3 regions of the Pseudofrankia coriaricola genome follow, and region 2 is predicted to be linked to each of the others. Evidence: riboswitches for the same ligand, from Rfam matches in the RefSeq annotation. Region 2 holds a riboswitch; each other region holds the start of a gene.

Region 1 (4,748 bases), on a different contig from region 2:
GCGGACGACACCAGACCCGCGCGTGGCCCTCCGGCACGGATGGTCCCGCCCGTTGTGGGGCGAAACCGCCAGTCAGCAGATCTTCGACGCGGAGCAAGAAATCACCGACCACGGCACCGGGTAGGAAAGATGAGCGCGCGTATGCGCGCGCTAACATCGTTTCGGGCAGATTTCAAGCAGCGACACGCCGGTGTGGCCTTCTTCACGTGCCTATTTCAATGCTTGCCGTCACCCCGAGGAATGTGGTTATGGTCTTCGCCGTGCCTGGCGACAGGACAGGCACCCACCGGGCGGCACGCCGAATCCTGCCCCCGCCCGGCGAGTTTTTAACCAGCGGCAGGAACGGGGGAACCGAATCCGGACGCCTGACCAGAGATCCTGGACAGCGACCTTTTCCGCCAGCCTTATCGGGACCGACGAGACCCGTGGAGCCGAAGTGGTGACGGAAAAGGCTCAATAGGGCGACGGCCTGCGTGGCCAGACAGCGCGCCACGCCAGCCTCGCCCTCAACAGGCGTCCTAGGGGTGAAGCCGACCGACTTTCGCTGTACTCGTTGATGCGCAGGACCTAGCGCGTCAGCCCAACAGCCGAACATGTCGCGCGGCCGGGCAATCTCTTTCCAGCCCGAACCCGACAGCTCACCTCGCAGGCGTGGGGAAGGGCAACCACGCATGTCCGAAACAAGTACCCCTGGTCGACATCGCATGCCCGGCGGGCGTTTCGTTCCGCCATTGGCCGACTGTCCGCCAGACGGCACCACGAGCGTGCGCGTCTCCGTCAGCCCCGAACCCGCCGAATCGGCGGGGCCGATCCGCCAGTCCCGGGAGCCCCGGCGGGCCATCACGTCCCCGGCACGCCGGCTACGCAAGACCCTCGCGGCCGTTCCCGTCATCGCCGCGGCCGTGGGTGGCACGATCGCCGTCGCGACACCCGCGAACGCCTCATCCACCTGGGCAGAACTGCGCCAGTGCGAGTCCGGCGGAAACTATTCCATCAATACCGGCAACGGATATTACGGCGCGTACCAGTTCTCTGTGAGAACGTGGCAGGGCCTCGGATATTCGGGACTGCCGAGTGCCGCGCCACCCGCGGTTCAGGACGAAGCGGCGCTGCGGCTCGCGCAGCGCTCCGGCTTTGGCCAGTGGCCGGACTGCGGCCGCGGGATGGGCCCGGACCAGCTCGCGCCTGGCGCCAGTTCCCCCGGCGCCAGCCAGGCCTCCCGCTCAGCCCCCAGGGCGCCCCTCGTGACCCAGGCGATCTCCTCGACCACGGCGCGCCTGCCGTTCACGACAGCGCTGGCCGGCCAGTACCGCGCCGATGTCCGGTCCTGGCAGGCCCAGATGAACAAGATCGGCTACTCGCTCGCCGTCGACGGGCACTACGGGCCGCGTTCGGCCGAGGCCGCCCGCGCGCTGCAGCGGGCCAAGGGCCTGGCCGTCGACGGCGTCGTCGGTCCAAAGACCTGGGCCGCCACCTTCGCCTGAGCAGTCAGGCGTCACCGCCCGTCTGACCTTCTTGCCGAGGCCTCCGGCCGCGCAGGGCTCTGCCACTGTCGCTGACGGAACTCCCGGAGATCGGCTGACGCCGGTCCCTGAAGAAGAGCCTCGGCCTGGGCCACCCGCCCGGCACCTCCCTCCCGGGCCGGCCCCGCGAGGTCAGTCGACCCGCCGCCGCTGGAACCTCGCCGCGATCGGCCCCCACCGACCGCTGCCCACGTCGGCGACGGGACCCCTTTCCCACCCCGCCTCTGGCCGCCAGTCGGAGGCATACGGCTCTGACCCGCCGGCTGGTCGGTGGGCAAGGGGACCTGGCGGTAGACGACCGGCCGCTGCCTCGCCGCTGGGCCGCCGCGCCGGCCACAGGGCTGAAAGCCGCGCGAGCCTCATCATGATCGCGCTGCTGCCGGCCGGCGTGCCGGCCAGGCGGCGTCAGCGAGCGGCTGGCGCCACCGCTGGAGCAGTCGCGAACCGGGGCCGCCCCGTTCACTGGGGCGACCCCGGTTTGCGGCGAAGGATGCGGGCTCGCTACAGTCCGGTGCTACTCGCCCGACCTGGGTGAGTCGCGCGGGCGGACGCCAAGTCCTGCCCCCACCCGCGTGTGGAGATGGCCCCTCTATCGCGGGGCACGGATCCGCTTGGGCAGGAGCGGGGGACCCATTTCCGGGCGTGGCGACAGTCGCGTCCTTGGGGTGAAGCCGGTCAGCCCGGACGCGACGCCATCGGCGGAGCGCGAGGTGACGACCGGCCGGGCATTCCCGGCCCGAACCCGACAGCTCACCCCGCAGGCGCAGGGAAGGACCGACATGCCGTCTGAGCAGACCGGCGAAGCCCGGCCCGCCTACAGGACGGGAGGCCGGCACCGCGCCCAGCAGGGCCCGTCGTCGACCGCCCGCCTGCTACGCACCACCGGCGCGGTCACGGCGCTCGTGGGCAGCGGCCTCGCGGTCACCGCGATACCGGCCGGCGCCGCCACCCCGGACGACTTCGCCCGGCTGCGCCAGTGCGAGTCCGGCGGCAACTACTCGATCAACACCGGGAACGGCTTCTACGGCGCCTACCAGTTCGACCAGCGGACCTGGCAGGGCCTCGGCTACTCCGGCCTGCCCAGCGAGGCGCCACCTGCCGTCCAGGACGAAGCGGCATACCGGCTGTACAACTCCCGCGGCTGGTCCCCGTGGCCGGCCTGCTCCAAGAAGCTCGGCCTGACCAACAACGGGCCGGTCGGCGGCGTCTCGTCGTCCGCCTCCAGCGGCTCGGTCCAGCAGGCGGTCCAGCCGGTCGAGCCCCCGATGACGCTCGACCGGGCCCGCTCGGAGGTCCAGCAGTCGGGCTTCCACGGCACGATCTCCTCGGCCGACGGCGGCAAGGTGCGCGCCGACGCGTACGTCTGGCAGCAGCAGATGCGCGACCAGCGCTTCTCGCTCACCGTCGACGGCAAGTTCGGCCCGCAGTCGCAGGGCGTCGCCGCGCTCTACTCGTACCTGACCAAGGTCAGCGACGGCCAGCCCGGCGTCGTCGGCGAGAACATCTGGAACGCGACCGTCCAAGGCTGAGGCTGCCGCGCGGCTCAGCCGCTGCGCGTCTGACCGCTGCGTCAGCCTGGCGGGCGCGGAGCGCCCTTGAGCGTGGTTCCGGGCACAGGCGTATGACGGTGGCTGGGCTGGTTCCAGGCTGGCGACGTGGGTGGGTTGGCGCCAGCGCTGATGCGCCGTCACCCCCCTGGGCTGAGTTGAGTGCCTCGCTCACCAGAACGGCACCACGCTTGCGGGACGGGCCGTCATCTTCTTGGGGCTAGGTCGAGTGCCTCGCTTGCCAGAACGGCGTCAGGCTCGCGGCGCGGGCCGGTCCTTGGGTGGCGGGTCGGGGCGATTACGGTTGGGGTATGACGACTCCGTCCGGGCGTGCCGATCTTCTGGGTGGGCCGCCGGCTACCCTGCTGCCGTTCGACCCCGCGTCCGCGGCGCTCGCCGAGGGCGCGGCGGCCAGCGACGTGGCCGCTCGTTTCCCCACATCCAGCGCGGCCTGGGCGGTGCTGGCCGAGGCGGCGCTCGACGGCGGGCGCCCGGTCGAGGCGTACGCGTACGCGCGCACCGGCTACCACCGCGGGCTCGACGCGCTGCGCCGCTCGGGCTGGCGCGGGCACGGGCCGGTGCCCTGGTCGCACGAGCCGAACCAGGGATTCCTGCGCGCGCTGGCCGCCCTCGGGCAGGCCGCGGCCGCGATCGGCGAGACCGCCGAGGTCGAGCGGATCGGGACGTTCCTGGCCGACAGCGACCCCACCGCGCCCGGCCAGCTCGGGCAGGCCGGCTGATCGTCGGGCCCGCGGGGCCGAATCCTCCGCGCCGAGTTGCCCGAGGGGTCCCCGGGGTTCCTGCCGGACCGGCGACAGGGTTCCTGCCGGATCCGGGGTCCCTGCCCGATTGGCGACAGGGTCCCTGCCGGATCCGGGGTCCCTGCCCGATTGGCGAAGCCGATCGGGGAGGTCTGGGAGCCGATCTGGGAGGTCAGCGATCTGGGAGGTCGGCGATTGGCTACCGGGACGGGTCGGGCATCGAACGCACAGCCAGACACCAGGCCGTCACTTAGCCAATCGGTGGGGAAGGTCGGGCTTCGTTCTTAGTACAGTCTTGCCCCGTGCCTGCGCTTGTCCTGATCGGAGCCCAGTGGGGCGACGAGGGTAAGGGAAAGGCGACCGACCTTTTGGGCGGCGCCGTCGACTACGTCGTGCGCTACCAGGGCGGCAACAACGCCGGCCATACGGTGGTCATAGGCGACGAGAAGTACGCCCTGCACCTCATCCCCAGCGGAATCCTGCGTGCCGACTGCATCCCGGTGATCGGGAACGGTGTCGTGATCGACCCCGGCGTGCTGCTGTCGGAGATGGCTGGGCTCCGCGCCCGTGGTATCGACACATCCCGGTTGATGATCAGCGCGAACGCCCATCTGATCATGCCGCATCACCGGGCCCTCGACCGAGTCACCGAGCGTTACCTCGGCAAGGCCCGGATCGGCACGACCGGCCGCGGCATCGGCCCGGCCTACGGCGACAAGGTCGCGCGCACCGGCATCCGCGTGCAGGACCTGCTCGACCCGGGCATCCTGCGCCAGAAGCTCGAGCTGGCGCTGCGCGAGAAGAACCAGGTGCTCGCCAAGGTGTACAACCGCCGCAAGATCGAGGTTGACGTGGTGGTCGAGGAGTACCTGGACTACGCCGCGCAGCTCGGCCCGCACATCGCGGACACCGGGCTT
Region 2 (4,748 bases):
AGGAGACGGGCCACCATGGCCGCTGTCGCATCCAGCCGCAACTTACCGCCGCCGGTACGGATGGCGGACGCGTCGCTGGGTCGCTGCCTGGTCGGGCATCACCGAGCGTCGAAGGCTTTGGAAACTCTGAGAGCGACGGTTCCACCGGCTTCGCCGACGGTTGGAGCCAGCCAGGCGGTCAGGCCGTGTCCGCGAACCCGGAGGGGAGTGGGTTCGAGGAAGGACCCCGCGAACGGGGCAGCCGAACCTGGCCGAACGTCGCCGCTCAAGGAGTGAGCCCTCCTCGCCCGCCGCGCCCCGCTACAGGACGCGGCCGACGTTGTAGCTCGTGCTCCAGATCGTCTGCAGCTGCACGACCGAGCCGGAGTGCGGCGCGGCCCACATCTTCCCGTCGCCGGCGTAGATGCCGACGTGGTAGATGTCACCTGGCGTGCCGAAGAAGATCAGGTCGCCGACTTCCTTGTGCGCCTGGTCGACGTGGAGCGAGGCCTCGTACTGCGCCTCCGCCGTCCTCGGCAGGCTGCGGCCGAGCTGCCGGAAGACGTACTGCACCAGGCTGGAGCAGTCGAACGAGTCCGGCCCGTTGGCGCCGTAGACGTAGGGCTTGCCGGCCTGCAGCGACGCGAGGTAGACGGCCTTCTCACCCAGGTCGCCGTTCGACGGGGCGTTGATCGTGACGCCCCGGCTGGGCGAAGGGGCCGGCCGTTCGGCGACGTTCACCGTGCCGACGTTGTCCGAGACGGCGGACTGCAGTGCGTCGGTGCCGTCGAAGACCGCGGTGATCTGTGTCGTGGTCAGCACCCGCGCGGTGTACGAGGTGTACCCGTCGTTGTTCGTCTGCAGGTGCAGGAAGGTCGCGAAACCGGTCGGCAGCTTGACCTGGACCTTGACCAGCTGGTTGGCCAGCGGCTGGTTGGTGTCCTTGTTGGTCAGCTTGAAGCCGATTTCGACCGGCTGGTCCGAGTAGACGGTGACGTCGGGGTTCGTGATGAACAGGTCGACGTCGGCCTTCGCGGTCAGCGTCGGCGCGGCCAGGTCGGACGCGGTGTCCGTGTCGTCGGCGCCGATGGTGGACGCGAGGCTCACCGGGTGGATGGCGGCGCCGCCGCTCGTCGATCCGGAGCCGAAGGCGCTGGCCAGGCTGAGGCCGGTGGTGACGGAACCGTCGTCTCCGAACGCGTCCGCCGAGGTGTCGGCCGCCGGGGCGCAGCCGGCGAGGGCGATGCCGGACATCGCGATCGCACCGGTGGTAGCCGCGGCGACCGCGGTACGACCTCGGACCTTTGCCACCACGGTCAGACCGCGGTGACGACCCCTGCTGGTATCAGGCAGGGTGTCGGTATCCCACTGTACGGAGGGCGCGGACAAGTGTGGTCCTTCCCGTACGCCTGCGAGGTGAGCTGTCGGGTTCGGGCTGGGCTGCCCGGCCCTCGCGCAGCAAGCACGCGATGGGCTTCACCCCAAGGCCCGCGCCGGAGGGGGCGCTGGCCGGTACTGCGAGGTGGGTCCCCCGCTCCTGCCCGAGGTGACGACTCGGAGGGGACACCGGGACCGCGGGCAGGATTCGGCGTTCGGTCCGGTGCTGAGCCTGACGTCGTGAACAAGACTAGTCCACTGGGATGATGACGATAAGCGTGGGTACCCCCCATAAGCCTGATTTCTGCGAACCGTCGGTTCCGAGGACCGAGGCTGCCGTCATGGCAGGGGTCGCCGAGGGTAGCCATCCACCCGTAACCATCGCAACTGACTAGGTCGTGCCGATCCATCGGGTACTCCACGTAGCTTGAACACTACGCGCAGATCCGGCCTTGCGGGCGGAGGACTACAGTCGGCACACGATGTGTGTCTAGTCCGGGGGCGCCATGGACGCCCGCACCCCTATGACGAGTGGGCCTATCCAACGGTTCGAGCAGGCTTCGCCGGGTCGATGGGGCCGTCTGGGCATTAGGTCCTAGTCGTTGGGACTAAAATCCCATTGTGATTAGCGCAAAACCTAACCGTTCCCCGTTGCGTCGAGATAGTTACTTACGGTCGTTAGGGCGGCGGGCGGGGAGCGCGTCTGGTGATGAAGCCGGCGCGGTCAAGCACCTGAAGCTCGATCGCCAGCTCGATGACCTCCCGGGGAAGGGTCCGGTAGGTGGCCTGCATGGCCTCGACCGCGGCCCTGGCCCGCTCGGCGAGCTCGTCGAGCGCGTGCTGGCGCTGGCGCATCCGAGCGCGCTCCTCCTGGATGGTGCGCACCGTCTCTTCCTGCCACCGACGGGTAAGCAGCAGGTGTTCGCTCGCGTCGGCCGCCTGGCGCTTGGCCTCCTCCAGACGGCCGAGCAACTGGTCGAGCAGTTCGAGCCGGCCGGCAAGCTCCGCGATGAGGTCGCCACGAGCGATCGCGGCGATCCCTCGGTCTTCCTCTCGGTCATCTGGCGGTAGGGGATCTACCGAACCGTCAGCACCGACCGACGGCAGCGGGACGGGTGAGAAGTCAGACTCGGGGTCAGGATCCGGCCCGCCCGCGTCGTGCGGCCCCGGGTGCCCGTCGTAGACATACGTGTAGCCCTCGTACGCCTGCTCCTCGTAGCCCTCGTACGTCTGCTCCTGGTAGGCGGACACGGTCCACGGGACGTCGTCCGGACCCTCTTGGCCGGCGGCCTCCGAGCTGGGCTCCCAGACCTCTCCGATCGCTGGCCTCCCAGATCGGCTCCCAGACCTCCCCGATCGGCTTCGCCAATCGGGCAGGAACCCCGGATCCGGCAGGGACCCTGTCGCCAATCGGGCAGGGACCCCGGATCCGGCGGGAAGCCCGTCGCCGATCTGAGGGGGAACCCAGGCGCCCTCCGAGCCACCAGTGACGTCCGCGGCGGCCATCCCCTCGGGCTCGGCCACCCACTCAGATCCGGCCACCCACTCGGGCCCAGGCAGGCCGTCGGGCTCGGCGGCGGCCTGGGACCCGATGGGCCAGTCAGGCCAGAGTGTGCTCTCGGACCTGGTGGGATCGACCGCGGGTGGCTCCTCCCGCCCGGCCAGGTCCACGACCGGAATGCCGCCCTCGTCGAGGCCCGGATGGTCAGCCGGAGGAGCGTCACCGGGCGCGGGCATGCCGGGCAGCGCCAGTTCAGGCACGGTGGCGTGGACGTACACGCCGGGTGACTCGGCCCGCTGCCCCCCGGCGTCGGCAAGGCTCCGCGGCCCGGTCGGGCTGGGCGAGCTGGCGAGGCTGCGCCGGCCGCTTACATCCGCCACGGTAGGTAACGGTAGCCGAGCCCTCTCAGTGAGGGGCCCATATACGCCGGCAGCGATCGTTATGAAGCCGGAAGCGGTGGGCTTTGTGTCGGCTCGGGTGCCGTTACTGGACTAGTCCGGGCTATTCGCTGTCTGTGCCCGGTCGAGACGGTGGCTAGTCACCAGGTGGTTAGCCGGGGCGGCTGGGGGCCTGGCGGAGATCAGCGGGTCCGGATGGCCGGGCAGGTCAGGCAGATCCGCGGCATGACGTAGGCCGCGGCTCCAGCCGCCTTCGGCGATTTCGCTGCTGGCATCCAGCACGGCCCAGTCGATCACGTCGTCTACTCCGACGGCGACCGTTCGTCCCATCCGGATGTGCGCGAGGTCTGGGTGGACCGTGTCGTTGAGGCAACGTCCCAGCAGCCAGGCTGGAGCGGGCCAGGAGGTCACCAGCACCCAGGGCGCCTCGAAGCCGCCCGGGACGACCAGCCGATACCGGACGATGAGGTGGCCGAGCGGCAGCAGCTGCCCGCGCACGAATCGGCGCCGCAGCTGGTCCAGCTGGTCACGGGCGGCGCCCGAGGCGTCGTCCGAGGCGGTGTCGGCGAACGCCGTTCCCGCGGCCGTGTCTGCCACGTTCGCGCCGTCGGTGCCGGTAGCCAGGGGGGCCGCCGTGCCGTTCGGCGGCTCGAACATCCCGGACCGGTACCGCCGGTCCGAGGCTTCCCCGGCCTGCCCGGTCGCCGGCCTGCCAGCAGACCTCCCAGATCGCTTACCTCCCAGATCGCTGACCTCCCAGATCACGACCTCCCAGATCGGCTTCGCCGATCCGGCAGGGACCCCGTCCGTCGATCCGGCAGGGACCCTGTCGCCGATCCGGCAGGGACCCTGTCGCCAATCGGGCAGGGACCCCGGATCCGGCAGGGACCCCGGGCTTCGCCGGTCGGGCAGGAAGCCTGGGAACCCCGGGGCAGCGGTGCCAGCCATATCGGCAGGGTAGCGGAGAGGTTTCCGAGGGTAGAAGGCGGATGCGTAATCTTGACGTCAGATGCGCGCTGGAGCCGCTCATCGCGACATGTAGTGGCAACGAGTGCCACTACATGCGTGAACCTCATGCGAGCGGCCACGCCTTGCGATCGTGCGTCGATCTGCCGGCTGGCTGCCATAGGGTCGCCGTTTTGGGGCAGGAGTCTCCTGGGTCGGACCGATGCGCCCGGCCGGTCATGCGTGCGGGAGTGAGCGGAGAACCGGCTCCCCGGCGACGCGACGAGGGAGGGCGCTGTAGGAGGTGGCAGATGCCCGCTCTTAAACGCCACGGTTCCCTGGCCAACTCGCGACTGCTCGCGGCGGCCAGGTCCGCGCCGCGATCGCTGGTGAAGATGCGGTCGCGGCGCGCGGACGGGTCACGCGCCGGACGCGGCTCCACGCCCGGCGGCCCGTGGGCCTCCGCCAGCGGCGTGGACAGCGGCGTGGATGTTGGTACAGCGGAGGCGGACTCGCATAAGGGTGTCGACGCCGAGCCGGCGGACGAC
Region 3 (4,748 bases), on a different contig from region 2:
ACCGAAACCCAGAGAAAGGTCTTCCAGCTAATCGGCGCGCCTATCTCCAAGACCGTTGGTAGTCAGTAAGACGATCAATGGCTGCCGCGAACCCGCAAGTCACGAGCCCGCAGTGCGTCCTAGATCAAGTAAGTTCGGGTTAGACGGCTTGCTCGGGTTCGCCGTCTGGCGGCGAGGCGCCGCGTTCGATCTTGGTGTGGGTGTCGGTGCGTAGCTGGGTGACGAGTCTGCGGGCGACGGGGGCGCCGACGTGGAGCCGTTTGCGGAGGGTCTCTGCGGAGATAGGGCGTTGGTGGTGTTGCCAGTGCAGGACGTCTTCGGCTCGGGCTCGGTGGAGGGAGCCGGCCATCCGGTCTAGGCGTGCGGTAGTGCCTGTCAGCCTTCGGCCAGTGGGAGGATCCGGGCAAAGGTGGCACCAGCGTCGCGGGATTCGTAGATGCCATCGCTGGTGGCGACGAGCAGGTGGCCTTCGTCGACGGCCGTCATATCGGGGGTGTGGATGTGGCCGCAGGCGGTCACGGCCGGGCGGTGCGTCACTCTCGGCCCGGGGCCGTGGGGGCGAGCCGGTCGGGCCGCCACCGAGGGGTTCGGACGGCGGGTAGTCCGCTGGCGGAATCCGAGGGCGGGAGGGGAAGCCCTCGATGCCACCGGCGGACGTCGTGGATGGCGCGGCTAAGGGGCGAGGGCCGCGCCTGCTGCTACCTACATGAAGAGTTCTGGAACGTGCTCGGAGAAAAACGGGACGGGTCGGCGGCGAAGGGCCAGCGCGGCCGACGTTGTGTCCGGGCCGGAAATCACCGCCGCCGAGAACGGCTGGCGAGCAGCACCGCTATGCCGTCGTCTTGTCGGGCGTCAACGGGCCCCGGGGCTTCGGGAACTCCGTGAGCGGCGGTCCCGCCAGCGGGAGCTGGCCGGGCCGCCAGGCCACGTCCGCGAACCCGCAGGGGAGGGGTTCGCGGGCAGGTCCGCCTGAGCGGGGCAGCCGAAGCCGGCCGAACGTAACGCTCAGGAGGAAGCCCTCCTCGCCCGCCGCGCCTTCCTACAGGACGCGGCCGACGAGGTAGCTCGTGCTCCAGATCGTCTGCAGCTGGACGACCGTGCCGGAGTGCGGCGCGGCCCACATCTTCCCGTCGCCGGCGTAGATGCCCATGTGGTAGATCTCGCCCGGCGCGCCGAAGAAGATCAGGTCGCCGACTTCCTTGTGCGCCTGGTCGACGTGGACCGTGGCCTCGTACTGCGCCTCCGCCGTCCTCGGCAGGTTGCGGCCGAGCTGCCGGTAGACGTACTGCACCAGGCTGGAGCAGTCGAACGAGTCCGGCCCGTTGGCGCCGTAGACGTAGGGCTTGCCGGCCTGCAGCGACGCCAGGTAGACGGCCTTCTCGCCCAGGTCGCCGTTCGACGGGGCGTTGACCGTGACGCCCCGGCTCGCCGAGGGGGCCGGCCGCTCCGCGACGTTCACCGTGCCGACGTTGTCGGCGGTGGCGGACTGCAGTGCGTCGGTGCCGTCGAAGACCGCGGTGATCTGTGTCGTGGTCAGCACCCGCGCGGTGTACGAGGTGTACCCGTCGTTGTTCGTCTGCAGGTGCAGGAAGGTCGCGAAACCGGTCGGTAGCTTGACCTGGACCTTGACCAGCTGGTTGGCCAGCGGCTGGTTGGTGTCCTTGTTGGTCAGCTTGAAGCCGATTTCGACCGGCTGGTCCGCATAGGCGGTGACGTCGGGGTTCGTGATGAACAGGTCGACGTCGGCCTTCGCCGTCAGCGTCGGCGCGGCCAGGTCGGACGCCGTGTCGGTGCCGTCGGCGCCAAGGGTGGACGCGAGGCTCACCGGGCGGACGTCGGTGCCAGAGCCGCCCATCGACCCGGAGCCGAAGGCGCTGGCGAGGCTGAGGCCGGTGGTGACGGAGCCGTCATCTCCGAACGCGTCCGCCGAGGTGTCGGCTGCCGGGGCGCAGCCGGCGAGGGCGATGCCGGACATCGCGATCGCACCGGTGGTAGCCGCGGCGACCGCGGTACGACCTCGGACCTTTGCCACCGCGGTCAGACCGCGATGACGACCCCTGCTGGTATCAGGCAGGGTGTCGGTATCCCACTGTACGGAGGGCGCGGACAAGTGTGGTCCTTCCCGTACGCCTGCGAGGTGAGCTGTCGGGTTCGGGCTGGGCTGCCCGGCCCTCGCGCAGCAAGCACGCGATGGGCTTCACCCCAAGGCCCGCGCCGGAGGGGGCGCTGGCCGGTCATGCGAGGTGGGTCCCCCGCTCCTGCCCGAGGTGACGACTCGGAGGGGACACCGGGACCGCGGGCAGGATTCGGCGTTCGGTCCGGTGTTGGACGTGACGTCGTGAACGAGACTAGTCCATTTGGATACGACGATGCGTAGTAGGTAGCACGGACACGCCTGGTCCCACGAGCTGTCGGTTCCGGGCCCCACGAGCCGGTGTCGTGACGGGTGTCGCCGAGAGTCACCGGCTACCCAGAACAGTAGAGGCGGGCGAGATGGTGCCGACCATTGACTACCGTGCGTAGTTGAAAAACTACGTACAGATCCCACATTGGGGCCGAGAGGCCACAGAAGGCGGCACGAGTGGTACCTAGCCCGGGGTGGTGACGCCTGCATCCCTATGACGAGCGGGCCTACTCGCCGGCTCGGCCGGGCCTTGCTGGGTTGGTGGTGTTATTTGGGCACCAGTTCCGAATCTTAAGGACCAAAATCCTACAGAGGATGTCTGGGAAGGGCATGGGTGACAGGCCGGTGAGGCGGTGCAGCAGGATCGGCTGCTCCTGCTCGACCACGTCGCCGGCGCCCGCCGGGAAGTCCGTGCCGTCCAGCGCGTTCTGGAGGCGATCATCGTTCGCATCGGTGGCGAGTAGCTGCTACGCCGGCCGCTGGTGCAGGTACAGGCGGCCGGCTTCCCGATCGAGCGGCACGAACGATACAAACGCGGGATCGTGGAGCGACTGGTGGCCCGCAATCCCCAGGCGGCTCAGGCCACCGCGCGGCCTGAGCCAAAGATCGGTTCCGACCTCGATGCCGACGCTGGCTGACCGGGTACCCGGAGATGAACGCCTCCGACAGGCCCGATCTGCGGACCCTGACCGCTCCTTCTGCTATCGACGTGACCACGCCCGCACATCCCGATCACTGCACGTGGCCGATGGATGGTGGTGTTCGGCGGCGTAGGGCGAGCACGGCGGGGTGGTGGTCGACCTGGAGGGTGACGTGTTCGACGGCGAAGTCGCGGTGGAGTAGCTGTTCGATCTCGAACTGGGCAGACGACGAACGGGCTGTTACCGCGTGTTGGGTCGCTCGCCGCGGTCGAGTACGACGTGGCGGGTACGAGCGCATTGGCGGCACGCCTCCCGGACGTGGAGGCCCTGCGCGTCGAGGCGCCCGGCCGACCCGCTGCCACCCCACCCTTTCCTACCAATCACACCAGTAGTACTACTATCTGGCGTCGTTGCTGCGGTGGACGCGTTCGAGGACGCGGCGAGGGAGGGGACGCGGTGCCTGCTCAGGGCGGCGGTCGGTGGTCGCTTGACGGACTGTGGCCCAGGAGGTACGACCTGGACGCCGAATCGGGACCGGGCACGGCGACCAGGGGGTCTACGCGCCGCCGGATGACCGAGCCTCGGCGTCGGGCAGCCACCGTCGCCCTCCTGGCCAGCGGAACATTGGCCACCTCGATGACGGGCTTCGCCGCGGCCACCTCCGACACCCCCGGCGACGACCAGCCCACCGCCGACCCGATCATGCAGGCATCCACACTCGGCGCCTCGATGTTCGGCAACCAGCCGGCCCCGCAGGACGCACCCGACGGCGTGGCACTGGCAGCGGAGATCGCGAACCCGACGCAGCAGTTCACAGCCCTGACCATCACGCCCGACAAGACGACGATCAGCCCCAACGACCAGGTGACCTTCACGGTCCACGCCGCGGCGGCGACGACCGGTGCACCCGTCGCGGGTGAGCAGGTCAACATCGTCGTCGTCACCGGCACCCGCTGGTCGAAAAGCGCCATCCTGCGAACCGACGATGACGGCGACGCCCGCATCAGCGCCCGCCTGCTGAGCACGACCACGATCACCGCGGTGTTCGACGGAGACGCCGCGCTGCGCCCCTCGACGGCGGAGGCCGCCACCGTCGTCGTCCGCAGCCCCACGGCAGGTCCGGGCTCCGGGCCGGGAGGCATCGCGACGGCGATCCCCCGCAGCACCATCGGCGAAAAGGCCGTCTACCTCGCGTCCCTGCAGGCCGGCAAGCCCTACGTGTGGGGCGCGACCGGCCCCAACGCCTTCGACTGCTCCGGCTTCGCGCAGTACATCTACAAGCAGCTGGGCCGCTACCTGCCACGCACCGCCCAGCAGCAGTACAACGCGACGATCCACGTCCCGCAGTCCGCCAAACAACCCGGCGACCTGATCTTCTTCGGCACCCCCGACAACATCACCCACATGGGCATCTACGCCGGCAACGGCTACATGTGGGCCGCTCCCCGGAGCGGCGATGTCGTCAAGTACGAGCCGATCTACACCAGCCGTTACTACGTCGGCCGCGTCCTGTAAGGGCCCGGGAGCGGCCGGCTCGACGCCGCAGGCATGCCGCCCGCGGACCGTCGGAAGAGCGGAGGAGCTGGCGGAGTGCGCCACGATCGGTGCATTCGCCGCTGTTACCGCGAGCCGGAATGTGATCAACCTCCTCGCTGGCGCCGCCAACAAGCAGATGATCGTGTTGGGTGAAGTCCCGGGTTCTC

Evidence for each region. Region 2 has a riboswitch for cyclic di-AMP ahead of QOZ89_RS08740 (C40 family peptidase). Riboswitches for the same ligand answer to the same signal wherever they lie in the genome.
Region 1: it holds a riboswitch for cyclic di-AMP, as region 2 does, so the genes downstream of both, QOZ89_RS28330 (transglycosylase family protein) here and QOZ89_RS08740 (C40 family peptidase) in region 2, are expected to answer to the same signal.
Region 3: it holds a riboswitch for cyclic di-AMP, as region 2 does, so the genes downstream of both, QOZ89_RS24240 (C40 family peptidase) here and QOZ89_RS08740 (C40 family peptidase) in region 2, are expected to answer to the same signal.

Annotation. Positions count from the first base shown of each region.
Region 1 is NZ_JASNFO010000057.1:7,376-12,123, forward strand. It holds gene QOZ89_RS28325 (transglycosylase family protein) at 810-1,484, shown strand; cyclic di-AMP (ydaO/yuaA leader) riboswitch at 2,129-2,283, shown strand; gene QOZ89_RS28330 (transglycosylase family protein) at 2,303-3,052, shown strand; gene QOZ89_RS28335 (DUF3151 domain-containing protein) at 3,382-3,810, shown strand; gene QOZ89_RS28340 (adenylosuccinate synthase) at 4,134-4,748, shown strand, end outside.
Region 2 is NZ_JASNFO010000013.1:88,093-92,840, reverse strand. It holds gene QOZ89_RS08740 (C40 family peptidase) at 301-1,368, opposite strand; cyclic di-AMP (ydaO/yuaA leader) riboswitch at 1,372-1,538, opposite strand; gene QOZ89_RS08735 (hypothetical protein) at 2,035-3,237, opposite strand; gene QOZ89_RS08730 (hypothetical protein) at 3,349-3,912, opposite strand; gene QOZ89_RS08725 (hemerythrin domain-containing protein) at 4,512-4,748, shown strand, end outside.
Region 3 is NZ_JASNFO010000044.1:140,248-144,995, reverse strand. It holds partial or broken gene QOZ89_RS24250 (hypothetical protein) at 140-337, opposite strand; gene QOZ89_RS24245 (hypothetical protein) at 376-537, opposite strand; gene QOZ89_RS24240 (C40 family peptidase) at 1,040-2,032, opposite strand; cyclic di-AMP (ydaO/yuaA leader) riboswitch at 2,114-2,280, opposite strand; gene QOZ89_RS24235 (C40 family peptidase) at 3,616-4,560, shown strand.